DNA from 2 places in the Brachybacterium sp. P6-10-X1 genome. Region 2 is predicted to be linked to the other one. Evidence: riboswitches for the same ligand, from Rfam matches in the RefSeq annotation. Region 2 holds a riboswitch; the other holds the start of a gene.
What was found. Region 2 has a riboswitch for thiamine pyrophosphate ahead of thiM (hydroxyethylthiazole kinase). Riboswitches for the same ligand answer to the same signal wherever they lie in the genome.
Positions count from the first base shown of each region.

Region 1: another riboswitch for thiamine pyrophosphate. It lies ahead of BH708_RS08220 (YkoF family thiamine/hydroxymethylpyrimidine-binding protein); the one in region 2 lies ahead of thiM (hydroxyethylthiazole kinase).

Region 1 is NZ_CP017297.1:1,795,462-1,800,370, reverse strand. Features, by position in the region: gene BH708_RS08230 (MBL fold metallo-hydrolase) at 93-818, shown strand; gene BH708_RS08225 (protein-L-isoaspartate O-methyltransferase) at 828-1,403, shown strand; TPP riboswitch at 1,498-1,607, shown strand; gene BH708_RS08220 (YkoF family thiamine/hydroxymethylpyrimidine-binding protein) at 1,647-2,372, shown strand; gene BH708_RS08215 (ECF transporter S component) at 2,369-3,004, shown strand; gene BH708_RS08210 (ATP-binding cassette domain-containing protein) at 2,994-4,909, shown strand, end outside.
Region 2 is NZ_CP017297.1:1,933,530-1,938,438, forward strand. Features, by position in the region: gene BH708_RS08870 (hypothetical protein) at 82-294, shown strand; gene thiD (bifunctional hydroxymethylpyrimidine kinase/phosphomethylpyrimidine kinase) at 426-1,472, opposite strand; gene thiE (thiamine phosphate synthase) at 1,465-2,190, opposite strand; gene thiM (hydroxyethylthiazole kinase) at 2,187-3,026, opposite strand; TPP riboswitch at 3,018-3,115, opposite strand; gene BH708_RS08890 (calcium:proton antiporter) at 3,552-4,808, shown strand.

The DNA.
Region 1 (4,909 bases), 140 kb from region 2:
TCCGCCGATGCCTGCGTGCCCCGAGCCCTCGCGTCCCGAGGCGAAGCGCGTTAGGTTCGACGTGTCCGAGTCCACCGATGCCGGAGGCAGCGATGAAGATCCGTCACCTCGTCCATTCCTGCCTGCTCGTCGAGACCGCCGGGAGACGACTCCTGGTCGATCCGGGCGGCTTCAGCGGGCAGGCCGTGCGGGCGCTGGGCCTGGGGATCCTCGGCGGCCTCGACGCCGTCGCGATCACCCACCAGCATCCCGACCACCTCGACCGCGCCCTGTTGGCCGAGGCGCTCGCCGCGAGTCCTCGGGCGATCGTGATCGCCGAGCCGGAGACCGCGACGCAGCTGGCCGAGCCGGCCGAGGACGCCCCGGCCATCGGCAGTGAGCGTCTGCTCCCGCTGAGCGCCGGGGTCGCCCACGAGTTCCCGCCGGTCGGCGAGGACCCGGCCCTGAGGATCAGGGCCGTCGGCGGCCAGCACGCGATCATCCATCCCGACATCCCCCGGGTGGGCAACACGGGCCTGGTGCTCACCGCCGGGGACGGCCCACGGCTCGGCATCACCGGGGACTCCCTCGAGCCGGTCCCCGAGTTCCACGGGATCGACGTGCTCGCCTTCGCGGTCGTCGCGCCGTGGTCGAAGATGTCCGAGACCATCGACTTCCTGCGCAGCGTCCGCCCTGTCCTCGCCCTGCCCGTGCACGAGGCGATCGCCAGCGACGTCGGCCGACCGATCTTCCTGCGCCAGTCCACGAACCTCGCCCCCGGGAGCACCGAGGTGCGCGACTGGCCGGCCGACGGCGTCGTCGAGATCCCCGCAGGCTGACGGATCGTCATGGGACGCGACGACGCCGTGGAACTCGCCTTCCGGGCGGTGCAGCGGGCCCGGTTCCTGCCCGAGGACCAGCGCGATCGGGCGGACCAGGACGCTCCGCTCCCCATCGGCCACGGCCAGACGAACTCGCAGCCCTTCACCGTCGGAGCCATGCTCCGGTTGCTCGACGTCCCGCCCGGCGCCAGGGTTCTCGACCTCGGATCCGGCTCGGGGTGGACGACGGCGCTGCTCGCGCACCTCGTCGGACCCGACGGGAGGGTGATCGGCGTGGAGCGCCAGGAGGCGCTCATCGAACCGTCGCGACAGGCCCTCCTCGCCGACGACACCGCGGGCGTGGCGGAGATCCGGCTCGCCCGCCCGGGTGTGCTGGGCGCCCCAGAGGACGGCCCCTACAACCGGATCCTGGTCTCCGCCGAGGCGCGGCAGCTCCCGGACGACCTGGTCGAGCAGCTGGCCGACGGCGGGGTGATGGTGATCCCGGTGGGCCCCACGATGCGCCGCGTCGAACGCCGAGGGGACGAGCTGCGGGACACCGAGCACGGAGCGTTCCGCTTCGTCCCCCTGGTGGAGGACTGACGAGAGCTGACGAGGACTGACGGGGCGCCGGCGGCTTCCCGGTCGCAGCGGCGGCGGACGGTCTGTGCGGCGCGCTCCGGCCGGCGGTTACAGTGGCCGTGTGCACGGGAGCCCGGTGAGCCGGGCTGAGAGGGAGTACTCCGACTCCGACCGTAGAACCTGATCCGGATCATGCCGGCGCAGGGAGTCTCCGCAGGGCGAGAGCCGCTGTGCGTCCGTGCCGCGTCGTGAAAGGCACGGATCGTGACCACCGCTGCTGCTGCTGCATCGTCCGCTTCCCCCGCGTCCTCCGCCGCCCCGGGTGAGGGGTCGGCTTCGTCCGTCTCCGCGGACCCCGCCGAGTCCCCGCTGGGCTTCGGGGTCGGTGCCCGGGTCACTGCCGGCGTCATGGCCGACGACTACGCCCGGATCCTCGGCGAGACGCTCTCCGGTCTCGACGAGAGCTCGCTGGTGCGCGAGACCGGCGACGTCTCCACCTACGTCGGAGGTCACGAGGCGGACCTCCTGCGCTGGCTGATCGACCTCGGCGAGGGCCTCGCCCGCACCGAGCACCACGCCACGCTGACCGTGCACCTGTCGCGCGGCTGCCCTGGCGAGGTCGTCTGCGAGCTGCCCGGCGGCGCCGGACCACGACGTGCCGAGGTCCCGCCCCCGCGCCGGACCGGACGCTTCGCCACCGCCGAGTGGGCGCTGTACCCCTTGGCCGACCAGGACACCGGGGACGGCACCGCCCCCGATCACATGCGAGACATCTACGCGGCGATCGACCATGCCCGGGAGCTGGGCACCTTCCGCGGCTCCGAGCACTTCGTGACCCGTCTCGAGGGCGACCTCGGGGACGTCCTCGCGACCGCGCTCGCCGGTTGGGTGCTCGTGGGACGCGGCGTCCAGCACGTGACCAGCCATCTCACGCTCAGTCTCAACAGCCCGTCGCACGAGGTGCGCGATCTCGGTCCGGGGACGCGATGAGCGCCCCCGCCCGTGCACGGATGGACCTGCGCGAGATCGTGCTGATGGTGGTGCTCGGCATCACCTTCGGCTTCCTGTACTGGGTGTTCGTCCAGGCCTGGAACGGTCTGGCGATCGCCATGGGTCCCGCCGGCGACCTCGCCCAGCACGTCCTGGCCGGGTCCTGGCTGCTGGTGGGGCCCGTCGCGGTCGCGATCATCCGTCGGCCCTTCAGCGGCGTGATCGCCGAGGTCCTCGCGGCCGTGGTCGAGGTGGTGTTCCTCGGCAGTCCCGTCGGCCCGCTGCTGCTGGTGTCCGCGGCGCTCCAGGGCATCGGCAGCGAGCTGCCCTTCGCGCTGACCCGGTATCGCCGGTTCGGATGGGGCACCTTCGCCGTCTCCGGGGTGCTCGGCGCCGGTCTCGTCTTCTTCTGGACCGCGCTGCGCATGGGCTGGTACGGGCAGGACATCCTCGCCCTGCGTCTGGGTATGCAGGTCCTCTCCGGCCTCGTGCTCGGCGGCCTGCTCGCCAAGGTCCTGGTCGATGCCCTCGTGCGCACCGGGGTGCTCGACAACTTCGCGATCGGCGCCGCGCGCAGGAGCACCGGTTCGCAGGGGTCCGAGGACGCCGCCCCCGCTCGCCGTGTCCACTGAGGCGCCGTCGGCGTGCGGCGGCGCACCGCACGTCGACCGCGCCCCTGCGGTCTGCGCGGATCACGGCGCGGCCAGCGCCCACGAGAGGTCGGAGGACGGGGACGGGGGCCGGCCGCTGGTCCGGGCGGAGGACGTCGAGGTCATCCTCCCCTCGGGGGACGGCGTCGGGCCCTGGACCGGCACCATCCGGGCGGGCGAACAGATCCTCCTGCTCGGGCCCTCCGGCGCGGGGAAGTCCACCTTCCTGCTGGCGCTGGCCGGCGCCGTGCCGTCCCATGTGCGCGCACGCCTCCGCGGACGGCTGCGGATCGACGGGCGGGACCCGACGGCCGACGGGGTCGTCGCCCTGTCGGACGTCGTCGGATATCTCGGGCAGGACCCGGCCGACGGTGTGTGCCTGCCGGACGTCGCCGACGAGATCGCGCTGCCGCTGGAGAACCGGTGCGTGCCCCGGGCACGGATCGGGACGCAGGTGGCCTCCGCGCTGCGCCATGTCGCGGCGGGGCACCTGCAGCCCCGGCGGACGCGCGATCTGTCCGGCGGCGAGCTGCAGCGCGTGGCTCTCGCGGCGGCGACCGTCGCCGGCCCGAAGCTGCTGCTGCTCGACGAACCCACTGCGATGCTCGATGCCGACGGTGTGGCGGCGGTGCGGGAGAGCCTGGGATCGGTGGTCGCCGACGCCGGGGTGGCGACGGTGCTCGTGGAGCACCGGCTCGACGAGTGGGCGGGGGATCGAGGGGTCGCGGCGCTGCCGGCACGCACCATCGCCCTGGACCGCTCCGGGCACGTGCTGGCCGACGGCCCGACGGCAGGCGTCCTCGCCGAGCACGGCCGCAGGCTGCGGGAGGAGGGGTGCTGGCTGCCGTGGGACCTCGACCAGGAGCTCGCGCGGGAGGACCGCGGCTCCGACGATGATGGTGCCCGGGCGGAGCCCGAGGCCGGAGCCGAAGCCGGGACCGGGATCGCGACCGGGTCCGATGCGAGGATCGAACCGGGATTCCCGGGCCTCTCGGGCCCGAGCGCCGTCCCGCGACCGCTCGCGCTGCGGGCCCGCAGTCTCACGCTCGGGCACGGCGACACGACCGTGCTCTCCGGCATCGATCTCGACCTGGCCGCCGGCGATCTCGTCGCGGTCGTCGGACGGAACGGGGCGGGGAAGTCGACGCTGCTCGGTGCGCTCGCCCGCCTCGATCAGCCGCGGACAGGCACGGTCGTCGGGTCGGCTGCCGGGCTCGTCTTCCAACGACCCGAATCGCAGTTCGTCGGGACGACGGTGCGCGACGAGCTCGCCGACACGGGGGCGAGCCCGGAGCGGATCGAGGAGATGCTGGCCCGGCTGCGGCTCGCGGACTGGAGCGGGTCGAGCCCGTTCCGTCTCTCGGGAGGACAGCAGCGGCGCCTGTCGCTCGCGGCGATGCTGCTGCGTGACCGACCCGTCCTGCTGGCCGACGAGCCCGGGTTCGGCCTCGACCATGCCGCCCACCGCACGGTCATGGGCATGCTCAGGTCGGCGGCTGACGAAGGACGTGCGGTGGTGATGACCACCCATGATCTGCGGGCCGTGTCCGCCGCGGACGCGGTGGTGGTGATCGTCGACGGCACGGTGCTGCCACCGCTGGCCCCCGCCGCGCTGATCGCGGACCGTGCGCTGATGACCGCGGCCGGGCTGGTTCCCAGCGGCGGAGAGGGCGCAGGTCCCGTGGCCCGCGCAGCTGCCGTGACCGGGTCCCGCGGCGGGACCGTCGCCGGGGCCGGCGCCGGGGCCGGCGCCGAGCCGGTCGAGCCTGCTCCGGCGGTCCCGCTCGCGCACCGGAACCCGACGGTGCTGCTGGGGCTGCTCACGGCGGTCAGCGGACTGTGCCTGTTCCTCACCGACCCTGCGCCGCTCGCCGTGCTCTACCTCCT
Region 2 (4,909 bases):
TCCGAGGTCGTGGTGCCATGGTGGTCCTCACCTGGCCAGGACGGGCCAGCGATCATCGTCTGACGTCTCCAGGAGGATCCGATGAAGGTCACCGACACTCATGGCGCCGCGGCCGGCCACTTCGACTATCTCGAGGCCGAGACCGCGCCGCAGACCATTCCCGCCGACGTCCATGACTTCCCCGCAGCAAGCACCGAGCACCTGGTCGATCTGGTCGAGACGACCGGCTCCCGCCCGGCGGTCACCGGTCCCGTCCGCATCGGCGCGGAGCCTCTCGCCGCACGCAGCGCCTGAGACCCGCGCCCCGGGACCCTGCCATCGCGGCCCCGCGCCCGGGCACGGCCCTCGGCGCGGAACCCGGGCCGGAGTCGCCGTGCCCGGCGTCGTGACCGACGGCGCGCTCGTCGGCATGTCCGAGCGCGCGCTCAGTCCCGGTCCGGGCGACGGGCGATGGTCACCAGGTGATCGACCGGGCCGTGCCCGTCCTGCGGGGTGAAGGAGAGCTGCTGCTCGGCCCCGCCGCGCAGCGCACGCTGCAGGAAATCGCGGGCGGCCGCGATCGCCGCGAGGTCATCGCCCCGCCAGCGGGCCGGACCCCGCTCACCCGCCGAGCCCCGCACCGCGGCCGACCCCTGCTCGTCGGGCCCGCACAGCTCGTCCGCCGCATCCTGCGTGGTCGCGAGCCGCCTCAGCGATCCGGCGACGGGATTCCGCGCGACGGCGAGGCGGGCGTACTGGGCGGCGATCGCCGCGGAGAGGGTGCACCCGGTGCCATGCGTCGCTCGTGTGCGCACGCGCTCGCCCCGCAGCAGGTCGATGCCCCCGGGATGAGCGACCACATCGACGATCTCGTCGCCCGCGCGATGGCCGCCCTTGAGGACCACGACGTCGACGCCGACACCCCGCAGCTGCTCGGCCTGCTCGCACATGGCCTCGACATCGGTGGCTTCCGGGACTCCCAGCAGCCGTGCGGCCTCCGGCAGGTTGGGGGTGACCACATCCGCCAGCGGCAGCAGCCGCTCGCGCAGCAGATCCGTCGCGATATCGGGCAGCAGCACGTCTCCGCTGGTGGCGACCATGACGGGGTCGAGCACGAGGCGGCCGAGATCCTCCCTCCGGCTCTCGAGGGTCTCCGCCACGGCGGCGATCACCTCGGCGGAGGCGAGCATCCCGATCTTCGTCGCATCCAGCGGGATGTCGTCGAGCACACTGGTGATCTGCCGCGCGACGTCCCGCGGGGCGACCGGGATCACGGCCTGCACTCCGAGGGTGTTCTGCGCGGTCAGCGCCGTGATCGCCGAGGTGCCGTAGACGCCGAGAGCGGTGAAGGTCTTCAGATCGGCCTGGATGCCGGCGCCCCCACCGGAGTCGGAGCCGGCGATGGTCAGCGACGTGGGCGGTCGCATGACGGGGCGCTCCGGGGACGGGGACGATTCCTGGGGCGGGGCGGTCGCGCCGGGTGCGTCATCCACGACGGATCCCCTCCTCGAACGCGGCGAGCAGCTCGGCGGCCGCCCGCTCCGGGTCCGTCGCCGCGGCGATGCGCGAGACGACGCAGACGCCTTCGATGCCGGTGGCCGCCAGCTGCCCGGCCAGCACGGCATCGATCCCGCCGATGGCCACGGCGCGCGGAAGGTCTCGACCCTGCGCTCCAGCCGTCCGACGGGCCGCGGCCCACGGGGCGAGGCAGGCGGCCAGCCCCTCGAGGCCGAGCGGTGCGGCGGCGTCGGTCTTGGTGTCGGTGGCGCGGATCGGGCCGATGCCGAGCATGTCGGCCGACCCGTCGGCCAGCGCCTCCTCCACCTGGTCGGGAGTCCCGGCGGACACGCCGATCATGAGGTCCTCGCCGAGGATCTCGCGGGCACGGGAGGGCGGCACGTCGTCCTGGCCCACATGGAGGTGGCAGCGGGTCTGCTCGGCGACGGTGAGCCGGTCGTCGACCACCAGCGGGATCTGCGCCGCACGGGGCCCGAGCTCTGCCCGGAGCACCTCGCGACACTCGCGGACCAGCGCCACCAGGTCGGCATCGGTGGCGTTCTTGTCCCGCAGCTGGATCATGCCCGCCCCGCCGCGGACGGCTGCCAGCACCACAGCAGGCACGGCGTCGATCCCGCCGGACAGCTCCGAGTCGGTGACGTGGTAGAGACGCAGGTCGGTGGCGTGGGCTGCGCGCAAAGAGGGTCGCATCATGCCGTCGCTCCGGCCGGGCCCTCCTGGATCTGCACCAGGGTCACGACATCCTCGGGAGTGAGGGTGTCCAGGGCGTCGAGCCAGGCGACGGCGAAAGTTCCGACGCCGCGGGCCTCGCGGGCGGCGACGGTGCCGGCGGCGCCGAGCAGGGCGTGGGCGGCCAGCACCGCGTCGTGCGCGGTGAGGTCGCTGCCGCGGAGGGCGCCGAGCAACGCCGCGCAGACCGCGCCGAGGGAGCAGCCGGTCCCGATCACGCGGGGCATCAGGGCGTCCCCACTGGTGAGGACCGTGGAGCGGTCGGCGGAGAGGATCGCGTCGCGCTCCCCGGAGACGGCGATCACGGCGCCGCTGCGGCGGGCGAGATCACCGCCGGCGCGCAGGACGCCCTCGACGGAATCGGTGGCGTCGACGCCACGGCCGCCGGCGCTATCGCCCGCCAGGGCGGCGATCTCGGAGGCATTGCCGCGGATCGCGGTGGGTCCGAGGGCCAGCAGCTCGTGGGCGAGCGGGGTGCGCACGGGCAGGGAGCCGACGGCGACCGGGTCCAGCACCCACGGTGTGCCGGCCTCCGCGGCGGCGCGGGCCGTTGCGGGCATCGCCGCAGCCTGGTCCGGGGACACGGTCCCCACGTTGATCAGCACTCCGTCGGCCGCGCCGGCGAAGACGGGCGCCTCCTGGGGATGGTCGACCATCGCCGGGGCGGCGCGGACGGCCAGCAGGACGTCCGCGGTGATCTGCTGGACCACGGTGTTGGTGAGGCACTGGACGAGGGGGTCGCGTTCGCGCAGGACCTCGAGGGCGTGCCGGAGTCGGATGCCGGGCGTGCTGGCAGTCATGGGTGACGATCCCTTCGCAGGCGTTGACCAGGGCAGGTTCGACGGGTGTGCTCTCAGCCGTCACCTCGACGGCACCCCGTGTCACTGGTCGGCGACTCTAGCAGCAGCCCGATACCTGCCGACCCCCGGCACGGGACCGCCCGGTCGTCGACCGGTGTGCCGACCGGCGTGCCGCGTGGGGCCGAGCGGTTCCTGCCCGGGTGTCGACCGGATCCCGGCCCCTACCGGTCGGGCGCCACCCGTGAACACATGACGCTTCCTTGACCTTTTTTTGACTATTTGACAGGCTGTCCCGAGTGCCCGCACACCACGGGACCGAAGACGTCTGTCAGGGGACCTCGGCGCGGTCCGGTCACACGACCGGCCGCGCCGCGGTGACGGTCAGGTCGCTCACCAGCGCTTCCCCGCTCCGTCCCCGGTCGCTTACCGTGGGAGCCGCGCCGCCCTCGGACCGGTGGCGCCGTGGCCGGGACGACCCGGCCGACGGGACCCCGGCGAGGACGGCCTCGGAACAGGACGCCACCCATGCCGTCACCCGACCGCTCCTCCGCTCCCACCGGTCGCACCCTCATCGCCGCGATCCTCACCCGGGACGCGCTCTCCCGCCTCGTGCTCGGCTGGGCCTCCGTCGCCGCCCTCACCGCGCTCGCCCCGGATCCGGGGACGTCCTCCGGCACGGTCCTGCTCCTGCTGCTGGCCGCGATCGTGGCGGTCATCATCGTCGCCGCGGGCGGCGTCGTGCAGCAGGCCGAGGCTCTCGCGCGCCGGCTCGGCGACCCCTACGGCACCCTCGTGCTGACGCTGTCCATCGTGGTGATCGAGGTGGTGCTGATCGCCGCCGTGATGCTCGGGCCCGGCGAGCACACCACCATCGCCCGGGACTCCGTGATGGCGGTCTCGATGATCATCCTGAACCTGGCGCTCGGGATCTGCGTGCTGGTGGCCGGCATCCGCCACGGCGACCTGCGGGCGAACCGCGTGGGTGCCTCGACCTACCTGGTGCTGCTCGTCGCCCTCGGCGGTCTCGTCTTCGCCCTGCCGGCGCTGATCGGCCGCGGCGGATCGTTCACCACGGTCCAGGCTGTCGTGGTGGTCGTGGTGGTCGTGACGCTGTACGGGTTCTTCCTGTGGCGGCAGGCCGGGGCACAGGCCGGGGATTTCCAGGAGATCGAGGTGCCCGTCGGCACCGCATCGCCGCGCACCACCGCGTCGCCGGCCCGCCGCGGCACAGCCTCGCCGGCCCGCCGCGGCACAGCCTCGTCGGCCCCGGCCGGCGCCGAGCCCTCCGCCTCGGACGCCGCCGGGATCACGCAGGTGCTCGCGACCCATCGCGCCGAGCTGCTGTCCCGGACGGCCGTGCTGGTCGCCACCGTGCTGCCGATCGTGCTGCTCTCCCATCACATGGCGTCCCTGCTGGACGAGGGCCTCGCGCGGCTCGGGGCTCCCGCAGCGCTCGGCGGGGTGCTCATCGCGATGATCGTGTTCACCCCGGAGACGATCACCGCGGTCCGGGCGGCGCTGGGCGGGGAGATCCAGCGGGTGGTGAACCTGTGCCATGGCGCCCTGGTCTCGACCTACGCCCTGACGATCCCCACCGTGCTGGTGATCTCGCTGCTCACAGGTCAGCAGGTGGTCTTCGCCGAGTCCGGTGCGAACCTGCTGCTGCTCGGGGCGACCTTCGCGGTCTCGGCGATCTCGGTCGCCGCCGAACGCGTCACCGCCGTGCACGGCGCCGTCCACCTCCTGCTGTTCGTGCTCTACGCGCTCGCACTGTTCGCCTGACCCCTTCCTCCCCGCGCGGGAGCGAGAACCGGGCGACCGCCGCACGTCGCCGAGGATCGGCCGACGCCGCGCGACGGGAAGCACCCGGCTACGCTCGAGGG